Regions from separate parts of the Massilia sp. X63 genome, predicted to be linked through region 3. Evidence: predicted binding sites of a transcription regulator. Region 3 holds the regulator's gene; each other region holds the start of a gene.
The links. Region 3 encodes LexA, which represses DNA repair genes until DNA is damaged. Its sites were predicted from a motif close to ACTGTATNNNNATACAGT; they were not measured.

Region 1 (4,197 bases), on a different contig from region 3:
GAGCCGAGCTCGATGTCACGGGTTTTGACGTCGCGGATACTGGCGTCCAAATCCCACAGGCCATCATCGCGCGCATAGGCTTCGACGGTGATGGCGCGCGTATGCCGGAGCGAGCGCGATACGGGAGGAGACAGGGGCATAAAAACCAATGCCGCTTGCGCGGCGGTTAGTGGTGCAGCCAGTGTGCTTCATGCACGTTGACGTAGCTTCTACGACAACAACCGCTCATGCGGCGCTGCTTAAACCGTGAAAGTTTAGCACAGGGCGTTGTCGGTTGCACTGCAACAGAGGCGATTTTGCCGCGTAGCAGCAATACACGAGGGATTTTCTTGCCGAGTAGCCAAGCTTGCAGGCGGCTGGACGAGTTCGCCCCTGTGGCAGGACCAAATTGATGCGCCGAGATGGAGACGGAACTGCGGGACGGGACCGGCAAGGAGGCAGCGCCAGCGTGCAGCGCCATTATCCGTTGAGGAATATGCTGAGGCATATCGGAAATGACGCTCCACGCTGGCGCCGGAGCAAGGCTTCTCTCTATATAAGTACAAGAAGAAACCCATCGCATCGAGGGTAATACACGACGGTAATACACAGGGGTGATACAACAGGCCTGCGGCCACGCCTGGCATATCGTCGGAGCAGGCCTGGGGCCAGGCCTGCTCGTCATCGCAGCAGGCCGGGCTTGGGCTTCAAGACCAGCCTGCTACAGCTCGTCGTCGTCGGGAGCGCCCTGCATGGCGGCCCGCGCAGCGCGTTGGGAGAAACCACGCTGCAGCAGGAAGCGCATCTGCTTGGCTCGCTCGGCCGCATCGGCGGCGACGGTACCGAATTTGCGCTGCCACACTTCGGAGGCACGCGCAGTTTCGCTGTCGGCAAGCGAGGCCTTGATCTCGTCCAGGGCCTCGCCTTTGAGGCCGTGGCTTTGCAGCTCGGCCATCACGCGGCTATTGCCGAAACGTGCCGCCCGCCGGTTGATGAGCGATTCGGCAAACCGTTCCTGCGACAGCCAGTTGTTCTTTTCAAGGAAATCCAGGAGGGCTTCCACGTCGTCGCCCTCCTCGGCATGACGGGCCAGCTTGCGCCCCAGCTCGAGCCGGCTGTGCTCGCGCATCGACAGATAGCGAAGCGCGCGCGCTTTCAGGCTCAGCTGGGGTGCAGGCATAGGCTCTCTACACGATCGCCGATTACTCGCCGACTGCCTTCAGCTTGTCCTTGCCGCTGTCTTCGACAGCAGCGAGGACCGGCGGCAGTTCACGCACGCCCAGCGCGGCACGGACCTTGTTCTCGATTTCGCGTGCCAGTGCCGGACGATCTTTCAGGAACTGGCGGGCGTTGTCCTTGCCCTGGCCGATACGTTCGCCGTTATAGCTGTACCACGAGCCCGACTTCTCGACGATCTTGTTGTCGGCGCCCAGGTCCAGGATTTCGCCTTCGCGCGAGGTGCCTTCTCCGTACAGGATGTCGAAGTGGGCTTCCTTGAACGGCGGCGCGATCTTGTTCTTGACGACCTTGACCTTGGTTTCGTTACCGATCACTTCGTCACCCGACTTGATCGAGCCGGTACGGCGGATGTCCATGCGCACGGAGGCGTAGAACTTCAGCGCGTTACCGCCGGTGGTGGTTTCCGGGCTGCCGAACATCACGCCGATCTTCATGCGGATCTGGTTGATGAAGATGACCAGGGTGTTGGTACGGTTGATCGAGCCGGTCAGCTTGCGCAGCGCCTGCGACATCAGTCGTGCCTGCAGGCCCGGGAGCGAGTCGCCCATGTCGCCTTCGATCTCGGCGCGCGGGGTCAGTGCCGCCACCGAGTCGATGACCACCAGGTCGACCGAGCCCGAACGCACCAGGGCGTCGGTGATTTCCAGTGCTTGCTCGCCGGTGTCCGGCTGCGAGATCAAGAGGTCGCCCAGGTTGATGCCCAGCTTCTGCGCGTAGGTCACATCGAGCGCGTGCTCGGCGTCGATGAAGGCGCAGGTGCCGCCCAGTTTCTGCATCTGAGCAATGGTCTGCAGCGTCAGGGTGGTTTTACCCGACGATTCCGGACCGTAGATCTCGACGATACGACCGCGCGGCAGGCCACCGACACCCAGCGCGATGTCCAGGCCCAGCGAGCCGGTGGAAACAGTCTGCACTTCCTCGACCGGCGCATTGGTATCCATGCGCATGACCGAGCCCTTGCCGAACTGCTTTTCAATCTGCGCCAGGGCGGCTGCCAGCGCTTTGCCTTTTTCGGCAACGTTTAATGCAAGTTTTTTGTCGTCCATGGTGTACTTTCAGCTGTGGAGTAGGCAAGGTAGTGGTGCTACCGCGTAAATCAAGGTCTCTACTGTATAAAAATCCAGTGGTTCTTTACGCTGAATCCAGACCACCACTGTATATAAAACCAGTGGTTTTAGCAAGCGAAAAAAGAGCCCGGTGTTGTTATCCAAGACCCTCGCATTGTTGCGATAAATCAAACACAATAGAGCCTGTTGAAGGTCTAACGTTTTACAGGTGGTTCCATGCGAATTCTGCTCGCCGAAGATGATAGCGTACTTGCCGATGGGCTCACGCGTTCGCTGCGCCAGTCCGGGTATGCGATCGATTGCGTCAAGAACGGCCAGGACGCCGACACGGCGCTGTCCACCCAGGAGTTCGACCTCCTGATCCTCGATCTCGGCCTGCCCAAGCTGTCCGGGCTGGAGGTGCTGCGGCGCCTGCGCGCGCGCTCCTCGCTGCTGCCGGTGCTGATCCTCACCGCGGCCGACTCGGTCGAGCAGCGCGTCGAAGGCCTCGACCTCGGCGCCGACGACTACATGGCCAAGCCCTTCGCCCTGTCCGAGCTGGAGGCGCGGGTGCGCGCCCTCACCCGGCGCGGCGCCGGCGGCGGCCCTGCCGTGGTGCGCCACGGCCCGCTGGTCTACGACCAGGTCGGCCGCAGCGCCTACATCAACGACCAGATGCTCGACCTGTCGGCGCGCGAACTGGGCCTGCTCGAAGTGCTGCTGGCGCGCACCGGGCGCCTGGTCTCCAAGGAGCAGCTGGTGGACCACCTGTGCGAATGGGGCGAGGAAGTCTCGAACAACGCCATCGAGGTGTACGTGCACCGGCTGCGCAAGAAGATCGAGGTCGGCGGCGTGCGCATCGCCACCGTGCGCGGCCTCGGCTATTGCCTCGAGAAATTCTCCGACGCGCCGCGCGCGCCGGCGCCAGAGAACAAGTGAACGAACGCGACGCCGGGCTCGAGGACGCGCCGCCGGACGCGGGCCCGGACGCGTCGTCGCCCTCCGCGGCCGGGCAGTTCCCGCCCTACGTGCCGCCCAATCCGGAACCCGACGAGAACATCCGCCATTCGCTGTTCGGCGAGATCCTCGACTGGATGCTGGCGCCGCTGCTGCTGCTGTGGCCGATGAGCATCGCGATCACCTACCTGGTGGCCAAGTCGATCGCCAACCAGCCCTTCGACGATGCGCTGGAAGACCGCGTCACCGTGCTGTCGCAGCAGATCCGCACCGTGGCCGGGCGGCCGGTGGTGCAGCTGCCCCCGAGCGCGCGCGACGTGCTGCGCGCCGACGACGTCGACAGCGTGTTCTTCCAGATCAGCGGGCCGGACGGCGCCCACCTCGACGGCGACCGCGACCTGCCGCGCCCCCGCGTCGGCGACGGCGGCGATGCCGACGAGCGAACCCGCAACGGCGCGGTGGCGTTCCGCAACGACAGCATCCACGGCACGCCGGTGCGGGTCGCCTATTCCTGGATCAGCCTCGACCCGCTGCACGAGCGCAGCGCGGGCCGGGACGCCGGCCTGGCCCTGGTCCAGGTCGCGGAAACCCTCGACAAGCGCGCCCACCTGGCCAACGAGATCATCAAGGGCGTGATCCTGCCCCAGTTCATCATCCTGCCGGTGATCCTGGCGCTGGTCTGGTTCGCGCTGTCGCGCGGCCTGTCGCCGCTGGCCGAGCTCCAGGAGCGCATCCGCGCGCGCCCGCAGGACGACCTGTCGCCGATCGACCCGCGCCAGGTGCCGGAAGAGATCTCGCCGCTGGTGGGTTCCTTCAACGACATGCTCGAGCGCCTGGGCCAGACCGTCGAGATGCAGAAGCGCTTCATCGCCGACGCCGCGCACCAGATGAAGACGCCGCTGGCCGGCATGCGCATGCAGTCCGAGCTGGCGCTGCGCCAGGTCGACGCGGCAGAGATCCACCGCTCGCTCGAGCA
Region 2 (4,197 bases), on a different contig from region 3:
TGAAGTGCTTGACGGCGTTGGTCAGATAAATCGCCTTGCGGTCGACCTCGGCCTGGGCGAACACCTGGTCGAGCAGCTTGCCGGCCGGGCCGACGAAGGGCTTGCCGGCCAGGTCTTCCTGGTCGCCCGGCTGCTCGCCGACGATCATGATCGGCGAACGCTTCGGGCCTTCGCCGCCGACCGCCTGGGTGGCGTACTGCCACAGCTCGCAGCGCCGGCACTCGTCGAGTTTCGAGGGCTGCTCGCGGTCCGGCTGCGCCGCCTCGGCGCTGATCGGAATGGTGGCGCCGCTCTTGCGGCCCACCGCCTCGACCTGCCCGATCTTGCGCGCCCCGAGTTCGGCCTGGCTCACCAGCGAAGGCACGATCGCGCCTTCCGGCAGGTTCTTCCAGAAGCGCGAGGGAATGTGGCTCTGCATCAGCTGGGCGTTGACGCGCGCGGGATTGAAGATGCTGCGGTAGTAGGTGAGCCAGAGCGCCTCGCCCGCATCATCCAGCTCGGCCGCGCTCGACATCAGCGGCCCGGTGTGGTGCAGCGCCCGGCCGTCCCACAGCACGCTGGCCTCGGGCGTGGCGATCATCCAGCTGACCTTGCCCATGCGGGCGACGAAGTGCTCGGCCACCTGGGGCAGCACGTCGTGGCGCGGCTCGAACCAGGCGACGAAGCGCGGATCGCCTGCATCCAGCGGGCGTTCACGGAAACGGATGTAGGCATGCATGTCGTGCTCCTCGCGGCGCACCGCCTTGACCATGCCGTGCAGGCGGCTGCCGTCCGGATCGGCGGGCGACTGCACGTCGTGTTCGCCATGCGTCCAGCGCCACAGCACGCGATACAGGAAAGCCCAGCGGTCCGGGGCGCGGAAGCACGCGGCTTTCTGCAGCATCTCCAGCAGCGATCGCGGCACGCGTGGACTTGTCCCCTGCGCCGGCGGTCGTGGCGATTGCGCTTCCTGCAATCGGTTGCCTTGATTATCGTCCGGCTCAGGCAGGGCCGGCGCACCCGAGAACAGATCGCCGCCCTCGGGCGTACCCCAGCTCACCGCCTCGGGCGGCACGCCGGCCCTGAGAAGCTCGCGCGCCGCCTCGCGCCATTCGGCGAAGCTGTTCACCGCCAGCGGCTGGCCGGCGGCGCCAGGCAGGGCGGTGGCCTCGTTCATGCGGCCTGCAGTTCCGGCCACAAATTCATCTGCTCGGGCGCGTCGGCCAGGTGGCGCCGCAGGAGGTGGGAACTGGCGGCGCCTTGCACCGGCTTGTAGTCGGCGGTGACGATGAAGGGCGCCAGCTTCTTCATGCTGCAGCGCAGGCGCGACAGGTCTTCCCAGCGGATGCGGCGCAGGCGGCGCAGGTCGACGATGCGCCTGGCGTTGCGGATGCCGATGCCGGGCACGCGCGCGATCATGGTCTCGTCGGCGCGGTTCAGGTCGAGCGGGAAGTGCTCGCGGTTGGCCAGCGCCCAGCCCAGCTTGGGATCGACGTCGAGCGCCAGGTTGCCCGATTGCGGCATCAGCTCGCCCGCGGTAAACCCGTAGCCGCGCAGCAGGAAGTCGGCCTGGTACAGGCGGTGCTCGCGCAGCAGCGGCGGCGGCGCCGCCGGCACGCTCTTCGGACTTTGCGGGATCGGGCTGAAGGCCGAGTAGTACACGCGTTTCAGCTTGTAGCTGCCGTACAGCGTTTCGGCGGTATTCAGGATGGTGTGGTCGTCGCTGGCGTCGGCGCCGACGATCATCTGCGTGCTCTGCCCCGCCGGCGCGAAGCTCGGCGCCTTCGGCTCTTCCGCCTTTTCGTCGAGCTTGCGGCGGATCGATCCCATCGCCAGCTTGATGGTGTGGACGTTCTTTTCCGGCGCCAGGCGGGTCACGCTGTCGTGGGTCGGCAGCTCGATGTTCACCGACAGGCGATCGGCCCAGCGGCCCGCTTCTTCGATGAGCAGCGGGTCGGCGTCGGGGATGGTCTTGAGGTGGATGTAGCCGCGGAACTTGTGCACTTCGCGCAGCTGGCGCGCCACGGCCACCAGCTGCTCCATGGTGTAGTCGGCCGACTGGATGATGCCCGAGCTCAGGAACAGGCCGTCGATGTAGTTGCGGACGTAGAAATCATGGGTGAGCTTGACCACTTCTTCGACCGAGAAGCGGGCGCGCGGCACGTTGGACGTGCGGCGGTTGATGCAGTACTGGCAGTCGTAGATGCAGAAGTTGGTGAGCAGGATCTTGAGCAGCGAGACGCAGCGGCCGTCCGGCGTGTAGCTGTGGCAGATGCCCATGCCGGTGGTGGCGCCGAAACCGTCCTTGTCCTCGGACGAACGCTTGGGCGCGCCACTGCTGGCGCAGGACGCGTCGTATTTCGCGGCGTCGGCCAGGATTTCCAGTTTGTCCTTGAGTTCCATCGCATGCCTTGAACTGTATGGGCATACAGTATACTATCGCGCGCGTATGCACAGGGACGATGGGCGCAAGTGTGCATGCCTCCAGCGGTTCAAAGACGGGGCAAGACGTAAAAAAAGCCCGGTCAGAGACCAGGCTTTCCAGGTACCGTAGGGTGGGCGGGTCTCCCGCCCACGCGGTCAAACTACAGCACTGCAGCCCGCGCGGCTGCTCATATTGCACCTATCACCGCGTGGGGTCATCCGGTCCAGTGGACCGGATGACGAGTCGCCCACCCTACGACAGCAAGCTCAGATCAACGAATCGGCTTGCCGTCCGCATCCACTACGGTGACTTCACCCCAGCCCAGCGAGCGCACGCCCGCCTCGATCTTGCGCAGGTCGCCGATCACCATCCACACCGCCTCGTCCGGCTTGATGAACTTCGACGAGGCCGCACCCAGCTGCTCCGGCGTGAGCGCACGCACGTTGGACGCATACCTGGTCCAGTAGTCGTCCGCCAGGCTCAGGTTGACGGCGTCCAGCCCCGCCGCTTCCAGTGCGGCGAGCGTGGAGAAGCGGCCCGGCAGGCGCGAGCTCATGTTGCGCATGATGCTTTCGTACTCGGTGCCCACCAGCGGACGCTCGCCGGCCACGCCGCGCAGCTCTTTCTGCACCTCGCGCATCGCCTCGATCGTCTTGTCGGTCTGCACCGGCGCGATGATGTAGAACGGACGCTGGCCGCGCACGTCCGGCAGGCGGGCCTGGGTGCCGTAGCTCCAGTGCTTGTCCAGGCGCAGGTTGCGGTTCAGGCGCGAGGTCGCGATGCCGCCGAAGTTGGTCATCACCGGCTCCATCGCCAGGTCTTCCGGCTGGCCGTAGGCCTGCGACACGTGGGTCGCGACGATGGTCGACTGCGGCGCGTCCGGCTTGTCCACCAGGATCAGGCGCTTGCCCTGGGTCGCCGGCACCGTGCTCATCTTCTTGGCCGGGGCGCTGCCCTGCTGCCACTTGCCGAAGCTCGCTTCCAGCGCCGGCAGCAGCTTGTCCATGGTGGTGTCGCCTGCCACCACGATGGTGGCGCTGCCCGGCTTGAACCAGGTGCCGTGCCAGGCCATCAGGTCGTCGCGGGTCAGGCCCTGCACGCTCGATTCGAAACCTGAGGCCGGCTTGCCGTAGGCGTGGTCGGCGCCGTACAGCACCGATGGGATCAGGCGCAAGGCCAGGCTGTTCGGCTGGGCCTTTTCCTGGGCGATGCCGGCGATGCGGCGGCTCTTCGAGAGCGCGAACTGGTCTTGCGGGAAGCTCGGGCTCAGCGCGGCTTCGGCCATCAGGTTGAGGGACGGCGTCAGGTTGGCGCTGGTGGCCTGCAGGCGTACCAGCGACTGGTCCTGCGAGGTGCCGGTGGTCAGGCGCGCGCCCAGGTTTTCCAGCGCATCCGACAGCGCGAAGGCGTCACGGTTCCTGGTGCCCTTGTCCAGCAGGTCGAGCGCCAGCGAGGCGGCGCCGGCCTTGGCGCTGCTGTCCGAGGCCGCGCCGGCGTCGACCGCCAGCGAGACGTTGACGATCGGCGCCGTATGGCGTTCCAGCAGCACGACCTTCAGGCCGTTCTTCAGCTGGGCGCGCTGCAGCGCCGGGAACTTGACGTCCGGGGCATCGCCCAGGCTTGGCAGCTTCTTGCGGTCCAGGGTCGACTTGGTCGCGGCCAGCTTGGCCGACGGCCGCACCGTCATGGTGTAGTGGTTGGCGCGCAGCCAGCGGTTACCCGCCGCCTTGACGTCGGCCGGGCTGCTGGTGGCGAACAGTTCGAGGCGGTCGAGGTAGGCGTCCGGCTTGTCG
Region 3 (4,197 bases):
GTCCTGCACAACGACCGCCGCAAGGCGGTCGAGCACGGCTCTCTGCACAAGCCGGTGCACACCTCGGTGGCCTTCGGCTACGGCGACGCGCGCCAGCTGGCGTCGGTGTTCCAGGGCAAGGAGCCGGGCTTCCGCTACGGCCGCCAGGGCAATCCGACCGTCGGCGCGCTCGAGGACAAGATCAGCAAGATGGAAGACGGCGTCGGCACCATCTGCTTCGCCACCGGCATGGGCGCCATCGGCGCGCTGTTCCAGGGGCTGCTGCGCGCGGGCGACCACATCGTCTCGTCCTCCTTCCTGTTCGGCAATACCAACAGCCTGTGGCAAACCGTGGCCGGCCAGGGCGTCGCCGTCGATTTCGTCGATGCGACCGATGTCGCCAACGTCGAAGCAGTCTTGAAGCCGGACACGCGCATGGTGTTCGTGGAGACCATCGCCAACCCGCGCACCCAGGTGGCCGACCTGGCGCGCATCGGCCAGCTGTGCCGTGAGCGCGGCATCCTGTACGTGGTCGACAACACCATGACCACCCCCTGGCTGTTCCGTCCGAAGGCGGTGGGGGCGGGCCTGGTGGTCAATTCCCTGACCAAGTCGATCGGCGGTCACGGCAACGCGCTGGGCGGCGCGCTGACCGACACCGGCCTGTTCGACTGGAGCGCCTACCCGCACATCGCGCCCAACTTCCGCAAGCAGCCGGTCGCAGCCCAGGGCCTGGCCCAGCTGCGCGCCAAGGCGCTGCGCGACTTCGGCGCGGCCCTCGGGCCGGAAGCGGCGCACCACATCGCGGTGGGCGCCGAGACCCTGGCGCTGCGCATGGAACGCACCTGCGGCAACGCGCTGGCGCTGGCCCGGATGCTGGAGGCCGATGAGCGCGTGGCGGCGGTGCACTACCCGGGCCTGGCCTCGCACCCGCAGCACGGCATCACGGAGGTGCTGTTCCGCGCGGGCGGCTCCCTGATGAGCTTCGAGCTGCGCGAGGATATCGACTGCTTCGACTACCTGAACCGCCTGCAGCTTGGCATCCCGGCCAGCAACCTGGGCGACACCCGCACCCTGGTGATCCCGGTGGCGCACACCATCTTCTTCGAGATGGGGGCGGAGCGGCGCGCCAGCATGGGCATTGCCGAGTCGCTGATTCGCGTTTCGGTGGGCATCGAGGATACCGACGACCTGCTGGCGGACTTCCGCCAGGCGCTGGACGCCTGAACGGGGTCGGCGCAACATGAAAACGGCAGCCTCGGCTGCCGTTTTTGCATCAGCGGTTGAGCGGGGCAGGGGAATGCCGCTATCATGGGATTTCTTTCCCTCATCCTCCTCTGCCATGAAGACCAAGCTGTTCCTTGCATCCCTGCTGCTGTGCGGCGCCGCCTTTGCCGGCGAGCTGGAAGACGCCAACGCCCTGTTCGAAAAAAAGGACTACGCTGCGGCCGTGAAGATCTACACCAGGCTGGCCAATGCCGGCAATCCGGCCGCCCAGCAGGCGCTGGGCCAGATGTACTTCTATGGCGAAGCAGGCGAGGTGGACGAGGCCAGGGCGGCCGCGCTGTTCAAGAAGGCTGCCGCCAAGGGCAACAAGATCGCCGCCGCTTCGCTCGAGATGATCGACCAGCGCGCCCAGCGCCGCAAGGAAATCGACTACTGGATCAGCGGCTACGACGGCGAAGACCTGAAGTCGGGCGAGTTCCGCTGCGTGACGCCGCGCATTCCGGCGATGTCGAAGATCAATGCCGATATCGACCGCATCGGCGCGGCCGTGGCCGCGTGGCAGGAGTGCTACAACAAGTTCGTTACCAACCTGAACGAGGCGACCCCGCTCACCAAGCGCATTCCGCCGGACATCCAGAAGCTGATGAACAAGGAAGAAATGGAGAAGTCGACTGCCTACCTGACCCAGCTGCACAGCAACCTGAGCGAAGAGGCGAAGGTAAGTTCGAAGCTGTTGCTGGCGGACTTCGCCGCCTGGCGCTCGGCGACCGAGGCCTATGTGGAAGAGCACAACAAGATGGTGAAGTCCGCCAAGAAGGACTCGTACTGGGCGGACAAGAAGATTCAGTAATCAGGATCTTCACCGGCGACGCGTGGGCCACGAGGGCCCACGCATTCGCGGACGATGCCGGAAGCGCGGGAGGCTCAGTGCCAGCTGCGCATCAGGCCGACCGCCAGGCCTTCCAGCGCGAACTCGTCTTCGGGCGACACCTGGATCACCTTGAAGTCCGGGTTTTCCGGCAGCAGCTCGACCAGGTTGCCGGTCTTGCGGTAGCGCTTGACGGTGACTTCTTCGCCGAGGCGGGCGACCACGATCTGGCCGTTCTTGGCGCTGTCGATCTTCTTGACCGCGAGGAAGTCGCCGTCGCAGATGCCGGCGTCGCGCATCGACCAGCCCTTGACCTTCAGCAGGAAGTCGGGGCGCGCCGAGAACATGGCGGCGTCGACGGAGTAGGTGGCTTCCACGTGTTCCTGGGCCAGGATCGGCGAGCCGGCGGCGACGCGGCCGACCAGCGGCAGCGACATCATCAGGGCCGCAGGCACCAGCGGGACCTGTTCGACCGAGGCGCCGACCAGGCGGATGCCGCGCGAGGTGCCCGGCGAAATCTCGATCGCGCCCTTGCGCGCCAGCGCCTGCAGGTGTTCTTCGGCCGCGTTGGCCGATTTGAAACCCAGCTCGGCCGCGATTTCGGCGCGGGTCGGCGGGAAGCCGGTGTTTTCGATCGCTTCCTTGATCAGGTTAAGGATCTGTTCTTGCCTTGCAGTGAGCTTGAGCATGGGTGTGTTACGGCAAATGGTTGTAAGAGCAGACTGTATTTTTGTACAGTATTCTGATATGCGCAAGGGCAAACACGGGAAAACTGTAAAAAAATTGTGCAATGCAGTCTGAAACGCCCACGAAGTGTGGTGCGACGCACGCATGCCGCCCCGAACCGCCGGGCTTTGCTGCGCCCAGGCCACGCCCCCGATTCCCATCGACGCATTTTTCCGGCTATAATGGCAGGCTTTCCCTTCCCACACTCGTCTTGACGCCGAGGTGGGCATTTGTTTAAACGTCCTTAAGGAGTGTTGCATGCGTCATTATGAAATCGTTTTTATCGTCCACCCGGACCAGAGCGAGCAAGTCCCGGCGATGATCGAGCGTTACAAGACCACGGTGACCAGCCGCGGCGGTAACATCCATCGCGTGGAAGACTGGGGCCGTCGCCAGATGGCTTACCAGATCCAGAAGCTGCCGAAAGCCCACTACATCTGCATGAACATCGAGTGCGACAACGAGACCCTGGTCGAGCTGGAAACCGCATTCAAGTTCAACGATGCCGTCCTGCGTCACCTGACCGTCAAGATGAAGAAGGCCGAAACCGCACCGTCGCCGATGATGAAGTCGGTCCAGCGCGAAGACGCAGCCAAGAGCCACCGCGCAGAAGCCGCAGCGCCTGCCGCTGCCCCGGCCGCAGCTGCCTAAGTTTTTCCCCAGGAATTCAGCAGGAAGCGACACAGCGCAGTGAACCAGTTCCAGCTCATCGCGACCATCGCGGAGCGTGACGTACTGCGTTATACCCCGGCCGGCGTCCCCATCGTGGGCGTCATCCTGATGCACAGTTCGCAGCAGGAAGAGGCAGGGGTGGCAAGGCAGGTCGAGTTTGATATCCCCGCGCTGGCCGCGGGCACGATTTCAGGCCGGGTTGCCGACGCCGAACTCGGCGCCGCCTACCGCTTCGAAGGATTCCTCGCACGGAAGAACCGCAACAGCAAAGCCTTGGTGTTTCACATCATTGATTTCAGTGCCGCATAGTCGCCCAGCGACACGGCCAATTTAGATTAGATACAGGAGCCTCGAAATGGCATTCGGTAAAAAGTTCGACAAAAACAAAGCTAAAGAAAAACTCAAGCGCAAACAGCAGAACCCGCTGTTCAAGCGCAAGAAGTTCTGCCGCTTCACCGCCGCAGGCGTGGAACAGGTGGACTACAAGGACGTCGACACCCTGAAGGACTTCGTCCAGGAAAACGGCAAGATCATGCCGGCACGCCTGACCGGCACCAAGGCGCACTACCAGCGCCAGGTCGACACCGCCATCAAGCGCGCACGCTACCTCGCGCTGCTGCCGTACACCGACCTGCACAACGCCTAATCGTCGGCACGTCAGTCAGAATACCTGGAGAATAAATATGCAAGTTATCCTGCTCGAAAAAGTGGTCAACGTCGGCAAC
Region 4 (4,197 bases), on a different contig from region 3:
GGCGGCGCCAGGCCAGCGTGCAGCCAAGCCCGCCCAGGGATGGCAGCACCCACACCAGCGGCACGCGCAGCCAGGCCAGCAGCACGAAGGCGGCGGCCGCGATCGCGGCCGACCAGGACAGGGGAAGCGGGTTCTTTGCCAGCGCGCTGGAAAGCCTGAGGGCGGTGGCGGCGATCAGTCCGGCCGAGACCGCCGCCATGCCGCGCAGCGCCCCGGCCACGGCGGGATGGCCGGCGTAGCGCGCATGGAAGGCCGCCAGCAGCAGCACCAGGGCCAGCGGCAGCACGAGCAGCCCGGCCAGCGCGGCAAGCGCCCCGGCGGGGCCGAACCAGCGGGCGCCGAGCATGATCGACAGGTTGACCACGTTCGGCCCCGGCATGATCTGCGCCACCGCCCAGTCTTCGACGAATTCCTCCTGCGTCAGCCAGCGCTTGCGCTCGACCAGTTCGCGCTGGACGACCGCCAGCACGCCGCCGAAGCCCTGCAGGGCCAGGACGGTAAACGCGAGGAACAGGTCGGCGAGCGAGGCGGGGCGGGGACGGTGGGGGACCGGCGGCGGGAGCGGGGAGGGCATCCGCGGATTATCGCCGCTCCCCCGGGTGCCTGTCCACGCTCCGCCCGGCGCTCAGCCGCCGCCGATCCCCTCGGTGACCTTGCCGGTGCCGCCGCAGTTCGGGCAGGGTTTACCGTCGGACAGTTTGCCGCTGCCGGCGCAGGCGTCGCACACGTCTTCGCCGGTGCCGGGGGTGCCGGGCTCGGCGTCGTCGCCGGGATTCAGGTCGGGATCGTGGTGCATGCTCATGGCGTCCTCTCAGTTGGGTGACGCGGCCATTGTAGGCGGCCGTCGCGCAGGGCGGCGCAGCGCTGGCGCCTGGCGGTGCGCCAGGCACGCTCAGGAAGAAAGCGATTTGATTCGTATCTGACATTGACATTGTTCGCGCTTCGCCCATACTTCCCGCAGCCCCAGCACCCTTTATCTCAACGGAAAGGTCAGGCGCACGATGAATCCGCTTCACAGCTCCCCGAGCAATCCAGATGGCGCCGCCGGCGCCCCGGCTACCGAACATCGGCGCGATCTGCGCCGGCGCGAGATCGTGGACGATGGAATCGCCCTGGCGCGCGTCGCCGGCACCCTGTCCGCACTCGAATACCTCAAACTGCACGCGATCGAAGGACGGATCATCGCGCGCGTCCTGCTGGACCCGGCCAGGCGGCGCAGTGGTCCGGACCTGGCGGTTGCCTGAGCCTGCCGCGCAAGAGCTTATGCACAAAGATTTCCCAAAAAAAATTTTCGGTTTTTGCGTGCCGCGTATGCGACATGCATGCGTAAACCCTTGATTTCTGGGGCTATCGCGGTTGCCTTCCCAATAGGCAAATTGTTGAAAGCCGCACAGATGGCCGCATTCCGCGTGTCAAGCCCCCGCTTTTCCACATAGTTATTCACAGACTTTGTGGATATCCGGAAAAGCTTTTAAGTATTAGCGACTTAGCACGCTTTCTGCACGTTTTCCATGACCTGATCGCCTCAAACGCGCCGGTTTGAATCGTGCGCGCCCTTGACTTTCGCTTGTTTGGTGCTTGCACACGAGTACTGGATAAATGTACAGTATGGCATTTCCAGCTTCCGCCCTCCCATGTCCGCCGCTCTCGACCAGCCCGCCACCGACGACCCCTTCGCCGCCCTGAATCCGGAACAGCGCGCGGCGGTCGAGCACGACCTCGGTGCGGCCACCGTGCGGCCCTTGCTAGTGGTGGCCGGCGCCGGGTCGGGCAAGACCAATACGCTGGCGCACCGCGTCGCCCGGCTGATCGGGTCCGGCGCCGACCCCCAGCGCATCCTGCTGCTGACCTTTTCGCGGCGTGCCGCCGGCGAGATGAGCCAGCGCGCCAGCGGCGTACTGCAGCGCCTGCTCGGAAAGGGCGGGGCTGGCGGCCTGAACGCGGCGCCGGTGGCGCTGCCGTGGGCCGGTACCTTCCACGCGATCGGCGCGCGCCTGCTGCGGCAGTATGCCGGCCGCATCGGCCTGGACGAATCCTTTACCATCCACGACCGCGGCGACTCGGAAGACCTGATGGGACTGGTGCGCCACGAGATCGGCCTGTCCAGCCTTGCCAAGCGCTTTCCGCTGAAGGGTACCTGCCTGTCGATTTATTCGCGGGTGGTGAACAGCCGCGCACCGCTCCAGGACGTGTTGCAGTCCACCTTCCCCTGGTGCAGCGAGTGGGAAGCGCAACTGAAGACCCTGTTCGGCGCCTACGTCGATGCCAAGCAGGAGCAGAACGTCCTCGACTACGACGACCTGCTGCTGTTCTGGGCCGAGATGGCGGCCGACCCGGAGCTCGGCCCCGAGCTCGGCGCCCTGTTCGACCACGTGCTGGTCGACGAATACCAGGACACCAACCGCCTGCAGGCATCGATCATCACGGGCATGAAGCCGGGCGGCGAGGGCGTGATGGTGGTCGGCGACGATGCGCAGTCGATCTACGCCTTCCGCGGCGCCACGGTGCGCAACATCCTCGATTTCCCGAAGCAGTTCTCGCAGCCCGCGCAGGTGATCACCCTGGAGCGCAACTACCGCTCGACCCAGCCGATCCTGGACGCCTCGAATGCCGTCATCGCCGGCGCGCGCGAGCGCCATGCCAAGACCCTGTGGACCGACAAGGCGTCCAGCCTCAAGCCGCAACTGGTCCTGATCCCCGACGAGGCCGAGCAGGCACGCTGGACCTGCAACCGGATCCTCGAGCAGCGCGAGACGGGCATCGCCCTGAAGTCGCAGGCGGTGCTGTTCCGCGCGGCCAGCCACAGCGCCGCGCTGGAACTGGAACTGATGCGCCGTAACATCCCCTTCGTGAAGTTCGGCGGCCTGAAGTTCCTCGAGGCCGCCCACATCAAGGACGTGCTGGCCGTGCTGCGCTTCGCCCAGAACCCGAACGGACGCATGGCGGGTTTCCGCGTCGCCCAGCTGGTCCCGGGTATCGGCCCGGCCACTGCCAGCCGCCTGCTGGATGCGGTGGCCGAAGCGACCGATCCGGCCGCCGCGGTCGAAGCTTTCGCGGTCCCGGGCAAGAGCCTGGACGACTGGGCGGCGTTCGGCGCGCTGTACCGGCGCCTGCGCACACCCGGCCTGCGCTGGCCGGCCGACATCGAGCTCGTCAAGCAATGGTATTTGCCGCACCTGGAACGCATGTACGACGATGCCCAGGTGCGCGCCGCCGACGTCGAGCAGCTGGCCGCGCTGGCCGGCGGCCATGCCACCCGCGAGAGCTTCCTGGCCGAGATCACGCTCGATCCGCCCGAGGCCACCAGCGACCGCGCCGGCCCGCCGCTGCTCGACGAAGACTACGTGATCCTGTCGACCATCCACTCGAGCAAGGGCCAGGAATGGAAATCCGTGACCGTCCTGAACGTGGTGGACGGCTGCATTCCGTCGGACATGAGCACTGGCAATAACGACGATATCGAAGAGGAGCGGCGCCTGCTCTACGTGGCGATGACGCGCGCCCGCGAGCACCTGCAACTGGTGGTGCCGAACCGTTTCTTCATCAAGCAGCAGGCCGCGACCGGCGACCGCCACGTGTACGCGGCGCGCACCCGCTTCATCACGCCGGCCATGCTCAAGCATTTCGAGGAGACGACCTGGCTCAGCGCGGACACGCCGCAGCTGCGCAAGCCGGTGCCGGACAGCGTGCGGATGCTGGTCAGGGAGCGCGCCCGCAACGCGTGGAAATGACGGGAGATCGGACCACGTTAGCGACTTATCCCCTGCGCAGGGTTTTTGTAGGAATTTGCCGTACATGCTCGCACGGTAGGCAAGGAGTGCAGCGCTAAGTCATTGATTTTTAGCGGATTTCAATTTGCCTGCGGAACGGGCATTTTGTTGAAACCCGCACCATTACTGGCCTTTCGGCTTGTCAAGTGGTGCTTTTCCACAACTTTATCCACAGTTCTTGTGGATATTGGGGAATTTTCAATAAAATCAATGGTTTATCTTTCAGGATTGATTCGTGTCAATCTTTAGTGCTGCCGCCAGCAGGCGCAGGGCCGGCAGGGCGTTCATCTCCAGCCCGACGCCGTCGCGCACCGCGGCCTCGCGCGGATTGATGCGGATCAGCGGGGCCCCCTGCGATTCCCCCATCCTGCGCACCGATGGGATGTCGGTCCCGGCGCCGATTTCGATCACGGCGGGGCGGCGCACG

Region 1: a site for LexA is predicted at 2,326-2,343, ahead of recA (recombinase RecA). Genes of this name have one in related genera too.
Region 2: a site for LexA is predicted at 2,395-2,412, ahead of AB3347_RS06440 (putative DNA modification/repair radical SAM protein). Genes of this name have one in related genera too.
Region 4: a site for LexA is predicted at 1,591-1,608, ahead of AB3347_RS19130 (ATP-dependent helicase). Genes of this name have one in related genera too.

Annotation. Positions count from the first base shown of each region.
Region 1 is NZ_JBFTEF010000002.1:446,409-450,605, forward strand. Features, by position in the region: gene AB3347_RS06105 (DUF2889 domain-containing protein) at 1-140, opposite strand, end outside; gene recX (recombination regulator RecX) at 701-1,159, opposite strand; gene recA (recombinase RecA) at 1,182-2,264, opposite strand; gene AB3347_RS06120 (response regulator transcription factor) at 2,502-3,203, shown strand; gene AB3347_RS06125 (sensor histidine kinase) at 3,200-4,197, shown strand, end outside.
Region 2 is NZ_JBFTEF010000002.1:517,673-521,869, forward strand. Features, by position in the region: gene AB3347_RS06435 (UdgX family uracil-DNA binding protein) at 1-1,156, opposite strand, end outside; gene AB3347_RS06440 (putative DNA modification/repair radical SAM protein) at 1,153-2,382, opposite strand; gene AB3347_RS06445 (M16 family metallopeptidase) at 2,676-4,197, opposite strand, start outside.
Region 3 is NZ_JBFTEF010000006.1:246,985-251,181, forward strand. Features, by position in the region: gene AB3347_RS14510 (cystathionine gamma-synthase family protein) at 1-1,206, shown strand, start outside; gene AB3347_RS14515 (sel1 repeat family protein) at 1,322-2,056, shown strand; gene lexA (transcriptional repressor LexA) at 2,131-2,763, opposite strand; gene rpsF (30S ribosomal protein S6) at 3,059-3,451, shown strand; gene priB (primosomal replication protein N) at 3,491-3,781, shown strand; gene rpsR (30S ribosomal protein S18) at 3,828-4,118, shown strand; gene rplI (50S ribosomal protein L9) at 4,156-4,197, shown strand, end outside.
Region 4 is NZ_JBFTEF010000010.1:147,558-151,754, reverse strand. Features, by position in the region: gene AB3347_RS19145 (chromate transporter) at 1-574, opposite strand, end outside; gene AB3347_RS19140 (hypothetical protein) at 626-802, opposite strand; gene AB3347_RS19135 (hypothetical protein) at 1,002-1,244, shown strand; gene AB3347_RS19130 (ATP-dependent helicase) at 1,635-3,731, shown strand; gene AB3347_RS19125 (NAD-dependent deacetylase) at 3,993-4,197, opposite strand, start outside.